Regions from separate parts of the Bradyrhizobium sp. BRP23 genome, predicted to be linked through region 3. Evidence: predicted binding sites of a transcription regulator. Region 3 holds the regulator's gene; each other region holds the start of a gene.
What was found. The regulator PhoB, encoded in region 3, activates phosphate uptake and scavenging genes when phosphate is short. The targets are predictions, from matches to a motif close to TGTCATNNANCTGTCAT.
Positions count from the first base shown of each region.

Region 1 (6,709 bases), on a different contig from region 3:
CCGGTGATGTGGGCGAGCCCCTTCACCGCCCCGGTCTCGCGGATCGCGCGCAGGCAGGATTTCACGTACAGCCTGGTCGGCGTCAGCAGCGCGCCGCCGAGCGTCATCACCGGCGCGAACGGCGCCTGCGCCTCGAAGCCGAGGCCCGACTGCTCGACGATCTTGCGGACCAGCGAGAAGCCGTTGGAATGCACGCCGGACGAAGCGAGACCGATCACGGCATCGCCCGCGGCGATGTCCTTGCGCGGCAACAACGTACCGCGCTCGGCGGCGCCGACGGCAAAGCCGCCGAGATCGTAGTCGCCGTCCTTGTAGAGGCCGGGCATTTCGGCAGTCTCCCCGCCGATCAAAGCGCAGCCGGATTCGCGGCATCCCTCCGCAACGCCCGCGACGATGGCGGCCGTGGCCTCCGGATCGAGCTTGCCGCAGGCGAAATAGTCCAGGAAAAACAGTGGCTCGGCGCCCTGGACCACGATGTCGTTGACGCTCATGGCGACGAGGTCGATGCCGATGCCGCCATGCAGGCCGGTCTCGATCGCGATCTTGACTTTGGTACCGACACCGTCGGTCGCGGCCACGAGGACCGGATCCTTGAAGCCGGCCGCCTTGAGGTCGAACAGGCCGCCGAAGCCGCCGATCTCGGCATCGGCGCCCGGCCGCGCGGTGGCGCGCACCATCGGCTTGATCAGGTCGACCAGGCGGTTGCCCGCGTCGATATCGACGCCTGAATCGGCGTAAGTGAGGCCGTTTTTGCGGTCGGTCATGCCCGATTTCCAGTGGGTTTGCGGCTGGTTACGTTGAATTCCGGGGACGCGCAATGGCTCGCATGGCGCTCCCCGCTATACTATGTAGACATATCAACCGGTTCAGCCTGCAACGGGCCGGATTTGAGGTCAGAACCGGTGCCGGGAAGCGCTTTCGTGAGTATTCCGAATATCATTACCTTGGGCCGCATCATGCTGGTCCCGATCATCGTCTGGGCCATCGTGTCGAGCCAAATGGAGGTGGCGTTCGCCGTCTTCCTGATCGCCGGCATCAGCGATGCCGTGGACGGCTTTTTGGCCAAGCGCTTCAACATGACGAGCGAGCTCGGCGCCCTGCTCGATCCGCTCGCCGACAAGGCGCTGCTGGTCTCGATCTACATGGCGCTCGGCATCTGGGGCGCGATCCCGCGCTGGATCGTGATCCTGGTGGTCTCGCGCGACATCATGATTGTCGCCGCCGTGATCGTGTCCTGGTTGTTCGACCGGCCGGTCGAGATGAAGCCGTCGAAAGTCTCCAAGCTCAACACGGTGGCACAAGTGGCATTCGCAGCTTTGGTGCTGGCGGCGCTTGCCTTCGGCTTCAAGCCCGCGCCTTATGATGTCATCCTGATGGGTCTCGTCACGGTCTTCACGCTCTCCTCCGTGTCGCTCTATCTCGTCGAGTGGCTGCGGCACATGAGCACGATCGAGGCCAAATGAGCGGGGAAGCAGCCCAGCAAAAGGCCAAGTCCCGCACCATCAAGTCGAATCTCTACAAGCGGGCCGGCGCGCCGGCATGGAGCAGAGCAAGCGTGGCAGGCCGCGTTCATCCCCGACAATTGGCGTTTGCGCTTCCGCATGCGGAGAGCCTCAGCCGGGACAACTTCCTCGAAGGCCCCGCCAATGCGGCCGGTCTAGGCCTCATCGACGGCTGGCCGGAATGGCCGAACCGGATCATGTGGCTGGCGGGCCCGGAAGGAAGCGGCAAGAGCCATCTGGCCGCGATCTGGGCCGAGGAAGCCGGCGCCCGCTCGACCACCGCCAATGCGCTGACCGCGACGGACGTGCCCGGCGCGCTCGCCACCGGCGCGCTGGTGGTCGAGGATCTCAAGGCTGGGGACTTCGACGAGCGTGCCCTGTTTCACCTGATGAACCTCGCCCGCGAGGACGGCGCCTACGTCCTGTTCACCGGCCGCGAGGCGCCGGCCGCGCTTCCGATCGAGCTTCGCGACCTGCGCTCGCGCCTGCGGGCCGTTCCGGCGGTCACGCTGCTGCCTCCCGACGACCAGCTGTTCCGCGGCCTCATCGTCAAGTTCTGCGCCGACCGCCAGCTCAATGTGGACGAGAGCGTGGTCGGCTACCTCGCGACGCGCCTGGAGCGGTCCTCGGCTGCCGCCCGGCGGGCCGTCGAGCTGCTCGACAGCGAAGCCCTACGGCTCGGCCGTCCCGTCACCCGGGCGCTGGCCGCTGAGCTGCTCCGGGACGCCTGACAAGCTCGCGGGCCCGCTTGACGCGGCGCGGGGGCGGAACATCAATGTCATCGAAACGTCATCGCTCTAACACATGCTCCCGCCGATTTTTGCGCTTGAGTCGCAATTGGGGTGAACTGGATGGACCGACTTCTGATGGACTCTGCGCAAGCTGTTGAAACGAAAGAGAAAGCCCCGGAAACCGAGAGCCTTCCGGCGATCGCGTCCAGTCCCGAGCGGTTCATCAACCGCGAGCTGTCCTGGCTGCATTTCAACCGCCGCGTCCTGGAGGAATCGGTCAACCCGAGCCACCCCGTGCTGGAGCGGGTGCGATTCCTGTCGATTTCGGCCAATAACCTCGACGAGTTCTTCATGGTTCGGGTCGCCGGCATCAAGGCCCAGGTCCGCGAGGGCATCGCCGAGCGCAGCCCCGACGGCCTGACGCCGTCCGAGCAGCTGGCGCTGATCAACCGCACCGTCTCCCAGCTCGCCTCCGACCAGCAGGCGATCTGGCGCGACCTGCGCGCCACGTTGGCCGAGGTCGGCATCGTGCTGGTCGACGGCAAGGACGTCACAAAGGCGGAACGAACCTGGATCGAGGACTACTTCCTCCACAACGTGTTCCCTCTCCTGACCCCGCTGGCGATCGATCCGGCCCACCCTTTCCCGTTCATTCCGAGCCTCGGCTTCACCATCGCACTGCAGCTCACGCGCGCTGCCGACGGCAAGCAGATGAACGCGCTGATCCGCATGCCCGGCAAGATCGACCGCTTCATCCGCCTGCCGGCGGATGGCACGGTGCGCCTGATCTCGCTGGAGCAGGCCACCGCCCTGTTCATCAACCGCCTGTTCCCCGGCTACAATCTGCACGGCCAAGGCGCCTTCCGGATCATCCGCGACTCCGAGCTCGAAATCGAGGAGGAGGCCGAAGATCTCGTCCGCCTGTTCGAGACCGCACTGAAGCGCCGCCGCCGCGGATCGGTGATCCGGCTCGAGATCGACGCCAAGATGCCGGAGCAGCTGCGCAGCTTCGTGCAGCACGCGCTCTCCGCCGCCGACGACGAGATCTTCCTGGTCGACGGCGTGCAGGCGATGAACGAGCTCTCGCAGCTCACCCGCCTCGACCGGCCCGACCTCGAATTCACCCCTTACGTGCCGCGCCACCCCGAACGCGTGCGCGAGCATGGCGGCGACATCTTCGCCGCGATCCGGCAGAAGGACCTGATCGTCCACCATCCCTACGAGTCGTTCGACGTGGTGGTGCAATTCCTGCAGCAGGCCACGCGCGACCCCGACGTCGTTGCGATCAAGCAGACGCTCTACCGCACCTCCAACAATTCACCGATCGTGCGCGCGCTGGCCGAAGCGGCCGAAGCCGGCAAATCAGTCACCGCGCTGATCGAGCTGAAAGCGCGGTTCGACGAAGAAGCCAACATCCGCTGGGCACGCGATCTCGAACGCGCCGGCGTGCAGGTCGTCTACGGCTTCCTCGAATTGAAGACGCACGCGAAGCTCTCGATGGTGGTGCGCCGCGAGGGCGGCAGCCTGACGACCTACGTCCATACCGGCACCGGCAATTATCACCCGGTCACCGCGCGCATCTACACCGATCTCTCCTACTTCACCTCGGACCCGACGATCGGCCGCGATGCCGCGCGCGTGTTCAATTTCATCACCGGCTATGCCGCGCCGAGCGATCTGGAAAAAATGGCGGTGTCGCCGCTGACCTTGCGCAAGCGCATCATCGAGCACATCCAGGGCGAGACCGCACATGCGCGGCATGGCCGTCCCGGCGCGGTCTGGATGAAGATGAACGCGCTGGTCGACCCTGATATCATCGACGCGCTCTACGAGGCCTCGCAGGCCGGTGTCCAGGTCGAGCTCGTGGTGCGCGGCATCTGCTGCCTCAGGCCCGGCATTCCCGGTCTGTCGGAGAACATCCGCGTCAAGTCGATCATCGGCCGCTTCCTGGAACATGGCCGAATCTACTGCTTCGGCATGGGCCAGGGACTGCCGAGCGCGAAAGCGGCTGTGTATATCTCGTCCGCCGACATGATGCCGCGCAACCTCGACCGCCGCGTCGAGGTGCTGTGTCCGCTGCAAAATCCGACGGTGCATCAGCAGGTTCTCGAACAGATCATGGTCGCGAACCTGAAGGACAATGAGCAGAGCTGGCAGTTGTTGCCGGATGGGTCTTCAACGCGTATGAAGACCGCGAAGGGCGAGGAGCCTTTCAACGTCCACAACTACTTCATGACGAATCCGAGTCTGTCTGGCCGTGGAAAGTCGCTCAAGGAATCCTCGCCGCGTCGTCTCACGCGCCGGAACGAACGTCATCAATCCTGATCGGGGATTTGCGACGTGAAGCGGCCGCGCAAGCGCGGCTCGAGCGTCGCGGTTATCGACATAGGCTCCAACTCGGTCCGCCTCGTCGTCTACGAGGCGCTGGCGCGCAGCCTGATCCCGATCTTCAACGAGAAGACGCTGTGCGGCCTCGGGCGCGAGGTGCAGAGCACGGGCCTGCTCGCGCCCGACGCCATCGACAAGGCGCTGACCTCGCTGAAACGGTTTCGCGCGCTGTGCCGGGTGATGAAGGTCGGACGCGTGTTCGCGATCGCGACCGCCGCATGCCGCGACGCCTCCAACGGCCCCGATTTCATCGCCAGGGCCGAGCGGATCTGCGCGGTGAAGATCGAGATCCTGTCGGGCTCGCGCGAAGCACGACTGTCCGCGCTCGGCGTGATCTCCGGCATCCACCATCCAGACGGCATCGTCGGCGACCTCGGCGGCGGCTCGCTCGAGCTGATCGACGTGCGCAGGAACGCCGTACGCAGCGGCGTGACGCTGCCGCTCGGCGGCCTCGCACTGCAGGACCTCGCCCACAAATCGCTCAAGCGCGCCGACCGCATCGTGCGCGAGGAGATCGACGGGGTCCAGTTACTCACTGCCGGCCGCGGTCGCACCTTCTATGCCGTCGGCGGCACCTGGCGCGCGCTCGCGCGCATCCACATCATCCAGAGCGGCTATCCGCTCCAGGTGATGCACGGCTATTCCATTCCGGCTGCCGAGGCGCTCGACTTCTCGCGCCGCCTGCGGCGCCTCGCCGCCGCCGACATGCTTGCCGACATCGAGATCGTCGCCGATGCGCGGCGCCCTCTCCTCACCTACGCGGCGCTGGTGCTCGAGCACATCATCCGCGTCGCGAAGCCAAAGAACATCGTGTTCTCCACCTTCGGCGTGCGCGAGGGCCTGCTGCACGAGAAGCTGCCCGAGACCGAACGCAACAAGGACGGGCTGATCTGCGCGGCGGAGGAGCTGAACCAGCTGCTGTCGCGTTCGGCCAGGCACGCGCGCGAGCTGATTGCCTGGACCGACCGCTTGGTGCGCGTCGTCAAGCTGCGCGAGACGGAAGTGGACCGCCGCCTCCGCCACACCGCGTGCCTGCTCTCCGACATCGGCTGGCGCGTGCATCCCGATCATCGCGGCGAGCAGACGCTCAGCCTCGTCGTCAACGGCAATTTCGGCGCGATCACCCACACCGAACGCGCCTTCGTCGGCCTGTCGGTGTTCTATCGCTATGCCGGCCTCAGCGAGGAAAACCAGCCGCCGGTCACCATGCAGGAGCTGCTGACGCCGGCCCAGCTCGAACGCGCGCGCCTCCTGGGCGCCGCGTTCCGCGTCGCGCATCTGATCTCGGCCGCACGTCCCGGCGTCCTGCCAGCCACGCATTTCCGCAGCCAGGGCCGCAAATTGATGCTGGTGTTCGAGCACCGGCTCGGCGACCTCGTCGCCGACCGCGTCGGCAGCCGCTTCCGTCAGCTCGCCCGCCTGGTTGGCCGCGCCGGTTCAATCGTCAGGCGCTGACCTCTCAGCCGGGCCTCATCTTCCCGGGCCGTCTCTTGAGCCACATCATCGCGCCGCTGACGAAGAGGACTAGCGGTGCGAAGCCGGCCGCGAACACCAGCAGGCGTCCTGCGAATCCGAACGTCGCGCCATTGTGGAGCCAGAGCTGCTCGGCCAGATAGCGGTCCCCCATCGACATGGTGCCCGGCGTGCGGTCGTGCACCACAGCGCCGCTCCACGGATCGAGCCAGATCGCTCCACGCGACCGCACCGCGGGATCAGCTCCATCAGGACGAAATTGCACCCGCCAGGTGTTGCGCGTTGCGGTCGGCGGATTGAGCATGGCGACCGTCGCACCGGGCTTGACCTCTTGCGCGCGTCGCATGATCGCGTCAGGTGAGAGCACCGGCGTCCCTGCCGGAGGCGGCATTTCGACTCGCGGCGAGCGATCAGGCGTCGGCTGCGACACGAGGCCGACGATGGGCCGCACCAGGTCGGGAAAAACGATGCCGACGCCGGTGATCGAGATCAACAAGAGCACGGCCAGCGCCCAAAAGCCTGCCGCACCGTGAAGGTCCAGAACAAATCGAAGCAGCGAGACGTTCTTGCGCACCGAGATCGATCGCCAAAATCGCCCCGGCTTCGGCCACCAAA
Region 1 is NZ_JADYVW010000003.1:328,882-335,590, forward strand. It holds gene purM (phosphoribosylformylglycinamidine cyclo-ligase) at 1-764, opposite strand, end outside; gene I6F24_RS09655 (CDP-alcohol phosphatidyltransferase family protein) at 921-1,463, shown strand; gene I6F24_RS09660 (DnaA/Hda family protein) at 1,556-2,233, shown strand; gene I6F24_RS09665 (RNA degradosome polyphosphate kinase) at 2,369-4,558, shown strand; gene ppx (exopolyphosphatase) at 4,574-6,076, shown strand; gene I6F24_RS09675 (PepSY-associated TM helix domain-containing protein) at 6,081-6,709, opposite strand, start outside.
Region 1: I6F24_RS09665 (RNA degradosome polyphosphate kinase) is a predicted target of PhoB. The motif match lies at 2,279-2,295, and genes of this name have one in related genera.

Region 2 (6,709 bases), on a different contig from region 3:
CAGAAGTTCTCGACAAAATTTCCGAGACTGACCTCGCCCATCCAGCCCGCGGCAATGGCAACGGCGATCAGGACGGCGGCACCGAGCCATACGCGCCGGCGCTTGGCGGCAATTGCAGCCGCATAGCGATCGGCAAGCTCACGCAGCCTGGCTTCCGGAAATTCGGGAACTGCTGTTCGCATGGGATGTTCGGAAGAGCCGACGGGCAGATCTTGCAATCTGCCCGCCTTGTCCAACCCTTCGTTTCCCTCAGGATTTCTGCTTACGAATGCTGTCGACAAACTTGGTCAGTTCGATCACGGCCTCATACGCCTTGTGGTCGACCTCGACGTAGGGCAATTGCTTCCCCTCATAGATCTTGTCGAAAGCCGCCTTGTCCTTCACCGCAATTTCCAGCACGGCTTTCTTGATCGCCGCCTTGAGGTCGTCAGGCAGGCTGCTGAGATAGGCCATCGGCGAGTTCACGATCTGCTCGGACTTCATGATGATCTTGAAATCAGCGGCCTTCGCCATGCCCTTCCGTTCCATCCGGAGCAGGTTCGATTCCTTCTCGTCGTTCCACCAGTTGAACGCCGCGTCGCAGGTGCCCTGGGAAAGCCCGATCACCGCGTTTTCATGGCTCCCCGAATAGACCACCTTGGCGAAGAACTTTTCCGGGTCGATGCCCATCTTGTTCATCGCGAAACGCGGCACGTTGTTGCCGGAAGTCGAATTGGGATCGACGAGGCAGAGGTTCTTGCCTTGCAGGTCCTTGACGTCCTTGTAGCTCGAATCGCTTTTGACATAGAGAACCGAGTAATAGCCTTTGGTGCCGTCGCCGTTCACCTCGATCGCGAACGGTTCGACCTTCGCGCCAATGATGTAGGCACGCGCGTAGGACGCCGGGCCGTACATCGCGATGTGAATGTTTCCTGCACGCTGACCTTCGATCACCGCGGCGTAGTCATTGGCGATGCGCAGCGTGACCTTCGTTCCAAGCTCGCGGGACAGGTACTCCGTCAAAGGCGTCCAGCGGTTGGTGGTGCCGGAGGCATTCTCGTCGGGGACTTTTGCGAAGATCAACTCAGGATATCTCGCCTTCCAGTCCTGCGCCGCAGCGGCTGAAACTGAAAATGCTAGGGCCGCCGCAGCGGCAACGATCGTACGACGGTCTATCATGACGTCTCCCATTTCAAGGTTATGAAACTGTCGAGTTCCGGCTCTGCGCTAGGCTCGATTTAAAGAAGCAGCGATCAGGCCACGGCAACCGTGCGGAGGGCAGGAACTGCTGTGCCGACCGATGCATCCGCGGGCGCAACATCCATGACTTCATTCGCCTCGAGATCGTACAGCTCGCGCGCGATATGATCGGTCAAGGCCGCCGGCGCGCCGTCGAACACCACGCGTCCGGCCGCCATGCCGATCAGGCGGTCGCAATAGCTGCGGGCGAGATCGAGCGAATGCAGGTTGCAGAGCACGGTGATACCGAAATGCTTGTTGATGCGCAGAAGCGCATCCATCACGATCTTGGTGTTGCGGGGATCGAGCGAGGCGATCGGCTCGTCGGCAAGGATAATGTCGGGCTGCTGAACCAGCGCCCGCGCGATCGCCACGCGCTGCTGCTGACCGCCCGAGAGCTGGTCGGCGCGCTGGGCCGCGATGGCAGCCATGTCGAACTGCTCGAGCGCCGACATCGCGATGGCCTTGTCTTCTTCGGGCCAAAGCTGCAGCAGCGACCGCCATGTCGGCACCGTCGACAGCCGCCCCATCAGCACATTGGTGAGGACGTCGAGCCGGCCCACGAGGTTGAACTGCTGAAAAATCATCGCCGACCGCGCACGCCACTGCCGCAGCTCCTTGCCGCGCAGCGCGGTGACGTCGACGCCTTCGAACAGGATGCGGCCTTCGGAGGGCTCGGTGAGGCGGTTGATGGACCGCAGCAATGTCGACTTGCCGGCGCCGGATCGCCCGATCACCCCGACGAAGCCGCCGGGGGAAACTTGAAACGAAGCATCGTCCACGGCGGCCTTCGCGCCGAAGCGACACGTCAGGCCTTCAACCACCAGCATCGAGGGGCTCCAGAGTAGCTGGAGCCAACCGCTAACGCCCGTGGTTAACACTTGTGTGACAAGGCTGCTGCAGTGCGGCCATCCTACGCACGTCATCCCCTGTCATCTCATTGTCACGACACCGTCATCCGGCCGCTCGAAGAAAGACTCCCGCCCTCGCACTTCGGATGCAACATGGCCAAAGCTCTTTCGGTTCAGCCGACCGTCGATCCCTCGGCCAAGCTGCATGAGACCAGGCTTGGCGCCTACACCGAAGTCGGCGCGCGCACGATCCTGCATGAAGTCGCGATGGGCGATTATTCCTATGTCGTGAACGATGCGCAGATCACCTACGCCACCATCGGAAAGTTCTGCTCGATCGCGGCGATGACCCGCATCAATCCCGGCAACCATCCGATGCATCGCGCCACTCAGGCGCATTTCACTTACCGATCCAGCGCCTATTTCGAAGGTGAGAGCGACGATCTCGAGTTCTTCGACTGGCGCCGCCGGCATCACGTTCATATCGGCCATGACGTCTGGATCGGCCATGGCGCGATCGTGCTGCCGGGCCGCAACATCGGCACCGGCGCGGTGATCGCCGCCGGCGCGATCGTCACCAAGGACGTGCCGGCCTACAGCATCGTCGCCGGCAATCCGGCCCGCATCGTGCGGCGGCGATTCTCGGAGGAGATCGCCGGACGGCTCGCAAGGCTTGCTTGGTGGGACTGGGATCACGACAAGTTGCGCGAGGCGCTGCCCAATTTCCGCAAGCTCGGGATTGAAGATTTCCTCTCGGCATACGAAGCAAAAGCGAGCTCACTCGCCAATTCTCCTGCCAGCAAACGAAGCGCGGTCGCGTGACAGACATATTCATCGAAGGCGGCCGGGCCCTGATCGGCGCCGAGCTCGTCGAAGCCTCCCTTCTCGTCTCCGGAACAGACATTGCAGAGGTCGATGCTTCTCGCGGCCGGGCGCGGCTGGCACTGGATGCCCGTGACCTGCTGGTGCTGCCCGGCATCGTCGATCTGCATGGCGATGCCTTCGAGCGGCAGATGATGCCGCGCGCCGGCGTCGACTTTCCGATCGACGTCGCGCTCGCCGACAGCGACCGCCAGGCGATCAGCAACGGCATCACCACCGTGTTTCACGCCACGACCTGCTCGTGGGAGCCGGGCCTGCGAAGCGCCGACAATGCGCGCGGCCTGATGGAGGCGATCGAGCGGCAGCGTCCGCAGTTCGCTGCCGACACCCGCTTCCACCTGCGGCACGAGACCTTCAATCTCGATGCCGAAGCGGAGATCGCAGAGTGGCTCAGCGAGGGCCGCGTCGACCTGTTCGCCTTCAACGATCATATGGACGGCGTCGTTGCCGACATCTCCAACCCACGCAAGCGCAACCGCATGGTGGAGCGCACCGGTCTGTCGAGCGAAGAATTCGACCGGCTGGTCGAGCGCGTGGTCTCGCGCGCCGACGAGGTGCCCGCCTCGGTGTCACGCCTGGCCGCCGCGGCCCGCGGGGCCGAGGTGCGGATGCTCTCGCACGACGATTCGAGCCCGGCGATGCGCCGGGACTTTCGCGAGCTCGGCGCCTTGATCGCGGAGTTTCCGATCAACGAGGAGACGGCGCAGGCTGCGGCCAGCCACGGCGATGCCATCGTCTATGGCGCGCCGAACGTCGTGCGCGGCGGCAGCCACACCGGCTGGACCAGGGCCTCCGACATGATCGCCAAGGGGCTCTGCTCGGTGCTGGCGTCTGACTATTATTATCCCGCGCAGCTGCTCGCCGCGTTCCGCCTGGCCGCCGATGGCGTGGTGCCTCTGGCTCAGGCCTGGGATCTGGTCTCCGCCGGCCCGGCGCGGGCAACCGGCCTCACCGATCGCGGCCTGCTCGCGGAGGGACGCCGCGCTGACATTCTCCTCGTCGACGACAACGTGAAGCTGCGGCCGCGGCTGATCGCGGTGATCTCAGGCGGCAGGCTCGTGCATCTCACCGACGCGACGCGGCTGCTCACCGCAGTGGCGGCGCCGCGCGAGACTGTCGTCGCGGCGTAAATTGGTTATGCTGAGGCAATGACAGGTTTCCCCCGCTACGCGATCTATCATGCCGCAGGCCGCGACAGCGCCCTCTCCCGCTTCGGCGCCGAGCTGCTCGGCTATGACGCCTACAGCGGCGGCGAGATTTCGTTTCCAGAGCAGGCGCTGCACGCCGCGCCCGACTGGCGCGAGGTCAGCGCCGATCCTCGCAAATACGGCTTTCACGCCACGCTGAAGGCGCCGATGGCGCTGGCGCCTGGCAAGACCGAAGCCGAGCTGCTGGCCGCCTGCGCGGCCTTCGCGGGCAGGACACGTCCGATCCCGGCGATCCGACCAGTGGTCGATGCCATCAGCGGCTTCATTGCCGTTATTCCGGCCGAGCCGATGGAAGCGCTCCAGCAACTTGCCGCTGATTGCGTTCGCGAGTTCGACCCGTTTCGCGCCGCGCTGACGGCGGAAGATCGCGCTCGGCGCAAGCCGGAGAAGCTCAGCGAGCGGCAGCGCGATTATCTCGACCGCTGGGGCTATCCTTACGTGATGGAAGAATTCCGCTTCCACATGACGCTGACGGGGCGGCTGGATGCGGAGCGGCGCGGGCCGATCCTTCAGATGCTGCGAACACGGTTTGCGGCGCTGGGGATCGAGACGCTCGCGATCGATCGCATTGCGCTGTTCAGGCAGGATGATGCCAAGGCGCGGTTTCGCATCATCGGCGAGTGGGCTTTGGTGCGGTAGACCTCAGCGCGAGGCCGCAAGATTGAAAGCGAGCGCCACTGCGCCAACCAGAACGAGGCTGGTCGCCCAGACTGCATCCAGGTTGAACCAGCTTCGCGAGACGAACCTCAGTCCCAGATGGCGGTAGACCAGCCACGCCAGACATCCGCCGGCGCCGACCATGGCGGCAACGTGCACCAGCGACACCAGCACCGCCATCCCGAGATTTGCCGTCATCAGCGCGCCCGCCGCCTGATGGCCGGCATCGAGCTCGAAGGCCTGGCAGAGCCCGAGATAGATCGGCACGAGCATCAGGGCAGCGCCGTGAGCGATGGCGACGGCAAATGACCAGAGCACCAATTGCGTCGGCGGAATTCGTGCCAGCGCGCGCGGATGACGCCGGTCGATCAGCCGGTAGACGCCAAAGCCGATGACGAGAAGACTCGCACCGATCTGGATTGGACGCTGCCATTCGGCCAGTACGAGCAGGAAGGCGAACGGCAGCAGCACGAGAAGTGTTGCCAGGAGGTGCCCGGCCGCCAGAGCCCACAATGCACGGAAGAGCGCGAGGGGGCTCTTGTCCATGAGCCCGGCCGAAACGGCGAGCGGCCATCCCATTCCCGGATTGACCCCGTGGTAGAGACCGCTCGCAACAAGCGCGAGCCACAGCCAGCCAAGGGCCGGGCTCGCCTGCGTCCCATCTAGACCGACGGGTAGCAAAATGAGTCCGTCGAACAATCGCCGCCCTCGAGCCTGATCTGGTGCGCACGATATCCGTCGGGGAAGCTCACGAAATAGTCCTTGTCGAGTTCGAGGCCGCCGTTCCGACCGACATTGGCCATGACTTCCACACCCGGAACCCCGTCGGGATAGAACTGGTCGTCCCAGGTGGAATAGAGCGAATTGGTCCAGTACACGCGCCGGCCGTCGCGGCTGATCTCGACCATCTGCGGACCCGCCGCAAAGGGCTTGCCGTTCGGATGGGGCGTGCGGCGCGCGATGCCGCCGATGTGGACCGAGCCCGCAAGCTTCGGCTTTCTGGGATCGCTGACGTCGTACTGGCGCATCTCACCCGTGCCCCAGCACGAGACATAGAGAAACCGGTCGTCCATCGACAGGTCGATGTCCGTCACCAGCGGCGGCACGGCGCCAAATCCCTGCAGCAGCGGCGGCAGCTTCTCCTTGGGCGCGGGTTCGGGAGGGATCGTCGCCGTTTTCTCGGCATGGAATTTTCCGCCCTCGCGCCACCAGGTCCAGATCGACGCTTCGAGGTTGGTGGTGTCGACCACGACACCGACGAAGCCGTACTCGCGAACCGGATCGTGCGCGGGGCGCACCTCCAGCGCCATCTGATGATTGGCGCCGAGGTCGATGGTCTGGACGTTGCGACGGGCGCGAAGGTCCCAGAAGTGGAGGCGATGGCCATATTTGTTCGCAAGCAGATCTTCCGGGACGATCCCGTTCTCGAACTGCGGCGGTAACGCCCATTCGCTCGTCACCATGTAATCGCGCGGCAGATTCCACCAGAAATCATAATGCAGCGTTTGCGGGCCACGGTCGATCTCCCATCGTCCAAGAACTTCGAACGTCTCGCAATCCATGATGAAGACGCCCGGAGGTCCGTTGGTGCCGTCCTTGCCGCCGCCACCCAGCGTGCTCACGTAAATGCCGTCCGGCCCGCAATGGATCGTGTGCGGTCGCGAGTAGCCGGTCTTCTTGAAGACCTCCTCTGGCTCGATGATCTTGTGGATCTTGGCCTTCGTCGGATCGGGCTTGGTATCGATCACGTAGATCCGCGACGAGCGCAGCCCCGGGATGATGAGATAGCGCCGCTCGATGAAGGCGTGTCCGGCGAGCGGCGACAGGGCGGAGGAGCAAGCATTCCAGCCGAAATGGTGAAACTCATCACCCTTGTTGGGCATCGTTACGGTG
Region 2 is NZ_JADYVW010000005.1:172,379-179,087, reverse strand. It holds gene phnE (phosphonate ABC transporter, permease protein PhnE) at 1-182, opposite strand, end outside; gene phnD (phosphonate ABC transporter substrate-binding protein) at 250-1,158, opposite strand; gene phnC (phosphonate ABC transporter ATP-binding protein) at 1,233-2,048, opposite strand; gene I6F24_RS15690 (chloramphenicol acetyltransferase) at 2,223-2,891, shown strand; gene I6F24_RS15685 (alpha-D-ribose 1-methylphosphonate 5-triphosphate diphosphatase) at 2,888-4,081, shown strand; gene I6F24_RS15680 (DUF1045 domain-containing protein) at 4,100-4,798, shown strand; gene I6F24_RS15675 (hypothetical protein) at 4,802-5,395, opposite strand; gene I6F24_RS15670 (selenium-binding protein SBP56-related protein) at 5,479-6,709, opposite strand, start outside.
Region 2: phnC (phosphonate ABC transporter ATP-binding protein) is a predicted target of PhoB. The motif match lies at 2,149-2,165, and genes of this name have one in related genera.

Region 3 (6,709 bases):
CAATGCGTCCGCCTTGGCCAGCGACATCAGCTTGGCATTGACCTGGTAGGGCTTGAGCACGTTGTGGCGGTGCTCGCCCTCCTTGTCGCCCATCGACACCCAAGTGTCGGTGACGACGCAATCGGCGCCGCGCACGGCGGCTTCCGGATCGGTGCCGAGCACGATCGGCGCGCCCGTCGCCTTGATCCAGTCGCGCATGGCCTTTTTCGGTGCGAGCTCCGGCGGCGTTGCGACATTGAGCTGGAATTTGAAGCGCTCGGCGGCATGGGCCCAGGACGCCAGCACGTTGTTGTCGTCGCCGGTCCAGGCCACCGTCTTGCCCTCGATCGGGCCGCGATGTTCCTCATAGGTCATGAGGTCGGCCATCACCTGGCAGGGATGCGAACGCCGCGTCAGGCCGTTGATGACGGGCACGGTGGCGTTGGCCGCAAGCTCCAGCAGCGCATCATGGTTGAGGATGCGGATCATGATGGCGTCGACATAGCGCGACAGAACCCGCGCGGTGTCGGCGATGGTCTCGCCGCGGCCGAGCTGCATCTCGGCGCCGGTGAGCATGATCGCCTCGCCGCCGAGCTGGCGCATGCCGACGTCGAACGAGACGCGGGTGCGGGTCGAGGGACGCTCGAAGATCATCGCCAGCGTCTTGCCCTCGAGCGGCCTGACCGGCTGCTGCGCCTTCTGCTTCGCCTTCATGGCGGAAGAGGCGGCGAGCATGCTCTTGAGCTCCGAGAGCGGCAGCTCGTTGATGTCCAGGAAGTGCTTGGGAGCTTTGTTGGGCGTCGTGCTCATCAGCTTGCCGCCCGCTTGGTCTGGCTGGAGGAGATCGCAGCGCAGGCGCGCTCTAACCGGCCGACGCTGTCCTCGATCTCCGCTTCCGTGACGATCAGGGGCGGCAGGAAGCGCACGACATTGTCGCCGGCCCCGACGGTGAGCAGCTTTTCGGCGCGCAGCGCCGCGACGAGATCGCCCGAGGGCACCACGGCCTTGATGCCGATCAGCAGGCCCTCGCCGCGCACCTCGCTGACGATTTCGGGATGACGATCGATCACGGAGGCGAGCTTCTGCTTGAGCAGCAGCGACATCTTCTGCACGTGGTCGAAGAAGCCGGGCTTGAGCATGACATCGAGCACGGCGTTGGCAGCCGAGATCGCGAGCGGATTGCCGCCGAAGGTGGAGCCGTGCGAGCCGGGCCCCATGCCGGCCGCCGCGTCCGCGGTCGCCAGCACCGCGCCGATCGGAAAGCCGCCGCCGAGCGCCTTGGCGAGCGACATCACATCCGGTGTGACGCCGGTGCGCTTGTAGGCAAAGAGCTCGCCGGTGCGGCCCATGCCGGTCTGCACCTCGTCGAAGGCGAGCAACAGGCCGCGCTCGTTACAGAGTTCGCGCAGCGCCCTCAGGAAGGTGTGAGGTGCAGAACGAACGCCACCCTCGCCCTGGATCGGCTCGATGAGAATGCCGGCGGTGTGCGGACCAATCGCCTTCTTCACGGCGTCGAGGTCGCCGTGCGGCACCTGATCGAAGCCGTCCATCGGCGGACCGAAGCCCTCGAGATATTTCGCAGAGCCGGTGGCGGCGAGCGTCGCCAGCGTGCGGCCATGGAAGGCACCCTCGAAGGTGATCATGCGGTAACGTTCCGGATGCCCCTTGGAGAAGTGATGGTGGCGCACCAGCTTGATCACGCCTTCCAGCGCCTCGGCGCCGGAATTGCAGAAGAACACGAAGTCCGCAAAGCTCTCATTGCAGAGGCGGCTTGCGAGCTTCTCGCCGTCAGGGCTCTGGAACAGGTTCGACATGTGCCAGAGCTTGGTCGCCTGCTCCTGCAACGCCTTGACCAGCGCGGGATGGACATGGCCGAGCGCATTCACCGCGACACCCGAGGTGAAATCGAGATAGCGATCGCCGTTGGTCGCGATCAGCCAGCAGCCTTCGCCGCGCTCGAAACCGAGGTCGGCCCTGGCGAAAACGGGGAGCAAATGCGGCGCTGCGCTGTTAGTCATGACGTCACTTGAATGTTGCGGACGGTGTGAGACATGCATTGCGCGACGCACCATCGACCGGCCCCGGAAAACGAAACGTGCCGCCTTTTAAGGGCGGCACGTGGCACTATCTTATGCCTGGCAAGACGGGTGTCAATGCCGCCCGGAAAGCCTCGCGAAACGCTGATTCCGTAGTCTTGCGGTGCCGATTTTGCGGGTTTTTCACCACGGAACATGTGGAAGCGAGTCGGCGGACTCTTGCGCGGGAGTCACGCCATATTGTAGCGTTTGGACTGTCAGATACGACATCTCGTGCAGCAGTTCTGATCCCAGAAGTCCTCATGTACCGGCGTAAACGTTCGGGCGTCTTGAGCGCGCCCGGCGAGCCTTAAGGGATTCTGACGGCACGGGTTTTTCAAGGCTAAAGCATTCGCTGCGAAGGCCCCAGGATGGCAGGCGCGCAGCGAGGGAAAGGGTGCAATGACGGTTTTGACCTGGTCCGATGATCGCGTCGAGCAGCTGAAGAAGCTCTGGGAGGCCGGACTTTCGGCCAGCCAGATCGCGGCGGAGCTCGGCAATGTGACCCGCAATGCCGTGATCGGCAAGGTGCACCGGCTCGGCCTGTCCGGCCGCGCCAAGAGCCCTTCATCGGCAGCGCCGCGGCCGCGCAAGGCACGGCCCGCGCAGCATATGATGCGGGTGACCCGCCCCGTCGCGCGCGGCAACACCGCGTTGGCGCAGGCCTTCGAGGTCGAGTTGGAAGCCGAGCCGGTTACCTACGACAACGTGGTGCCGATGAGCCAGCGGCTGTCGCTGCTGGAATTGAACGAGGCGACCTGCCACTGGCCGGTCGGCGATCCCTCGAGCCCGGATTTCTTCTTCTGCGGCGGCAAGGCGCTCTCCGGCCTGCCCTATTGTGCCCAGCATTCGCGCGTGGCCTATCAGCCCGCAGCGGATCGCCGTCGCGCAGCACCGAAACCGGGCACGCGGTGAGCTTGCGGAATTCCCTGATCGCCAAGCTTTGATCGCCAAGCTTGATCGCCAAGACTGCAGCCGTCATACGATGACGGCTCCCAATCGCCCGGTGTCATCCCCGCGAATGCGGGATCCGTAACCGCGGGGCGCAATCGTTGCGCGAGATGGTCACTCCGAGTCTTCGCCAAACCACGTCCTGTGGCTAATCGCGAAGAGCGCAAGCGCTCGCGCTGAGATCCCGGGCTCACGCTGCGCGCGCCCCGGGATGACGGCCGAGATCGGCGCCGCAGTTCGCCAAACCAGCTGTCGCTGGCGCCTTACGTCTGCTCAGCCTTCGCGAAGCGATCGTCCAGCGCGTAGCCGGCGCCGCGGACGGTGCGGATCGGGTCCTGCTCGCGGCCAAGATTGAGCAGCTTGCGCAGGCGGCCGATATGGACGTCGACGGTGCGCTCGTCGATGTAGATGTCGCGGCCCCAGACGCTGTCGAGCAGCTGCTCGCGCGAGAACACGCGGCCGGGATGCTCCAGGAAGAACTCCAGCAGGCGATATTCGGTCGGACCGAGATCGATCGGCCGGCCCGAGCGCGCCACGCGGCGCTTGTCGCGGTCGAGCTCGATATCGCCATAGGCGAGCACGGTGGCGAGGCGCTCGGGACTCGCACGCCTGAGCAGGCCCTTCACGCGCGCAAGCAGCTCCGGCACCGAGAACGGCTTGACGATATAATCATCCGCGCCGGTCGCGAGCCCGCGCACCCGTTCGCTCTCCTCGCCGCGCGCGGTGAGCATGATGATCGGCAGCTGCTTGGTCTCGGGGCGGGTCCGAAGCCGCCGGCACAGCTCGATGCCTGACAGGCCCGGCAGCATCCAGTCGAGCACGATCAGATCGGGAATGTGCTCCTTGAGGCGGGTGTCGGCGTCATCGCCGCGCATCACCGTCTCGACGTCATAGCCGTCGCCTTCGAGGTTGTAGCGAAGAAGCTCGGTGAGAGCTTCCTCGTCCTCAACCACCATAATGCGTGCGCCCATGTGGTCGTAGCTCCTTAAGTCGTCAGGTGTTCGGCACCGTCGTGGCGAAGGTCGTCATGTCGCCCTTCGGCCGCTTGTCGGTGATCGCCTGGCCCTCGATCATGTAGAACACGGTCTCGGCGATGTTGGTGGCGTGGTCGCCGATCCGCTCGATGTTCTTGGCACAGAACATCAGGTGGATGCAGAACGAGATGTTGCGCGGATCCTCCATCATGTAGGTGAGGAGCTCGCGGAACAGCGAGGTGCAGATGGCGTCGACTTCTTCGTCGCCCTTCCACACCGCCATCGCCGCCGGCAGGTCGTGCGCGGCATAGGCGTCCAGCACCGACTTGACCTGCTGCTGCACGAGGTCGGTCATGTGCTCCAGGCCGCGGAACAGCTTGAGCGGATGGAAATCCGTCTCCAGCGCCGCGACGCGCTTGCCCATGTTCTTGGCGAGATCGCCGATGCGCTCGAGATCGGTCGCAACGCGCATCGCGCCGACGATCTCGCGCAGGTCGACGGCCATCGGCTGGCGGCGGGCGATGGTGAGCACGGCGCGCTCCTCGATGCGCTTCTGCAGCGCGTCGAGCTCGACGTCGGTGGCGACGACGCGCTGGCCGAGCGCGACGTCGCGGCGGATCAGCGCGTCGACGGAATCGACGATCATGCGCTCGGCGATGCCGCCCATCTCGGCGACCAGGCGGGTGAGCTCCTGAAGGTCGCTGTCGAAAGCCTTTACGGTATGTTCAGAACCCATGTTCCGTCTCCTCAGCCGAACCGGCCGGTGATGTAATCCTGCGTGCGCCGATCGCTCGGCGACGTGAAGATCTTGCTGGTGTCGTCGAACTCGATCAACTCGCCGAGATACATGAAGGCGGTCTTGTCGGAAACGCGCGCCGCCTGCTGCATGTTGTGGGTGACGATCGCGATCGTGTAGTTCTCGGACAATTCCTGGATCAGCTCCTCGACCTTGGCGGTCGAGATCGGGTCGAGCGCCGAGCAGGGCTCGTCAAACAGGATCACCTCGGGCCGCACCGCGACGGTGCGGGCGATGCAGAGGCGCTGCTGCTGGCCGCCGGAGAGCGACAGGCCGGAGGCATTGAGCTTGTCCTTGACCTCGTTCCACAGCGCGCCACCACGCAGCGCCTTCTCGACGCGGTCGTCCATCTCGGACTTGGAGATCTTCTCATAGAGACGAATGCCGAAGGCGATGTTCTCGTAGATCGTCATCGGGAACGGCGTCGGCTTCTGGAACACCATGCCGACCCGGGCGCGGAGCAGGTTGAGGTCGAGCTTGGGGTCGAGGATGTTGGTATGGTCGAGTAACAGCTGACCGTCGGCGCGCTGGCCCGGATAGAGGTCGTACATCCGGTTGAAGATGCGCAGCAGGGTGGACTTGCCGCAGCCGGACGGGCCGATGAACGCCGTGACGCGGTTGGTGCCGAGCGCCAGGTTGATGTTCTTCAGCGCGTGGTGGTCGCCGTAGTAGAAGTTGAGGTTGCGCGCCGTGACCTTGGCGGGCGCCTCGGGCAGGGGCTGCGAGCCGGGATGAACGGACGGTGCGCTGACGGAAACAGACATTTCACTCATTTTGCAGTCCTCTCGGCGCCAAGGATGCGCGCGCCAATGTTAAGGGCAAGCACGGTCAGGGTGATCAACAGCGCACCGCTCCAGGCGAGTTGCTTCCAATACTCGTAGGGGCTCTGCACGAAGTTGTTGATGGTGACAGGCAGGTTCGCCATCGTCTTGTTCAGGCCGAGGCTGAAGAACTGGTTCGACAGTGCCGTGAACAACAGCGGCGCGGTCTCGCCGGCGACGCGGGCGGTCGCCAGCAGCACGCCGGTGATGAGGCCGGAGCGCGCGGCACGATAGGCGATGCGCTTGATCACCAGCGAGCGCGGCAGGCCGAGCGCGCTGGCAGCTTCGCGCAACGGATTCGGCACCAGCAGTAGCATGTCTTCGGTGGTGCGCACGACGACCGGGATCACGATGACGGCAAGCGCCAGCGCGCCCGCAATCGCCGAGAAGCCGCGCATCGGCACCACCACCGCGCCATAGATGAAGAGGCCGATGATGATCGAGGGTGCCGACAGGAGAATGTCGTTGATGAAGCGGATCACCGAGGTCAGCTTGTCGTTGCGGCCGTACTCGGCGAGATAGGTGCCGGCGAACAGGCCGAGCGGCGCGCCGATGCCGACGCCGATCACGGTCATGATCAACGAGCCGACGATGGCGTTGCGCAGGCCGCCCTCGGTCGATCCGGGCGGCGGCGTGTCAGCTGTGAAGACCTGGAGGTTGAGCCCGGCCAGGCCGTTGTAGAGCAGCGTGACCAGGATCAGCGCGAGCCAGGTGACGCCGAAGGCGGCGGCTGCGATGCAGAGGCCGCGAATGACGATGTCCCAGCGGCGGCGGCGCGAATAGATCGGGTTCATGGCTTCACTTCCCGGCCTTGGTTTCGAGGCGCAGCAGCATCAAACGGGCGGCAGCGAGCACGAAGAACGTCAGCACGAACAGCAGGAGGCCGAGCAGGATCAGGCCGGACTGGTGCAGGCCGTCGCTCTCGGCAAATTCGGAGGCGATCGCCGCCGAAATCGTCGTGCCCGGCGCGAAGATCGACGAGGAGATCCGGAACGAGTTGCCGATGATGAAGGTCACCGCCATGGTCTCGCCGAGCGCCCGGCCCAGCGCCAGCATGACGCCGCCGATGATGCCGACGCGGGTGTAGGGGATCACCACGCTGCGGACGACCTC
Region 3 is NZ_JADYVW010000010.1:105,605-112,313, reverse strand. It holds gene argF (ornithine carbamoyltransferase) at 1-789, opposite strand, end outside; gene I6F24_RS25815 (aspartate aminotransferase family protein) at 789-1,997, opposite strand; gene I6F24_RS25810 (GcrA family cell cycle regulator) at 2,457-2,969, shown strand; gene phoB (phosphate regulon transcriptional regulator PhoB) at 3,269-3,976, opposite strand; gene phoU (phosphate signaling complex protein PhoU) at 3,999-4,715, opposite strand; gene pstB (phosphate ABC transporter ATP-binding protein PstB) at 4,727-5,548, opposite strand; gene pstA (phosphate ABC transporter permease PstA) at 5,545-6,390, opposite strand; gene pstC (phosphate ABC transporter permease subunit PstC) at 6,395-6,709, opposite strand, start outside.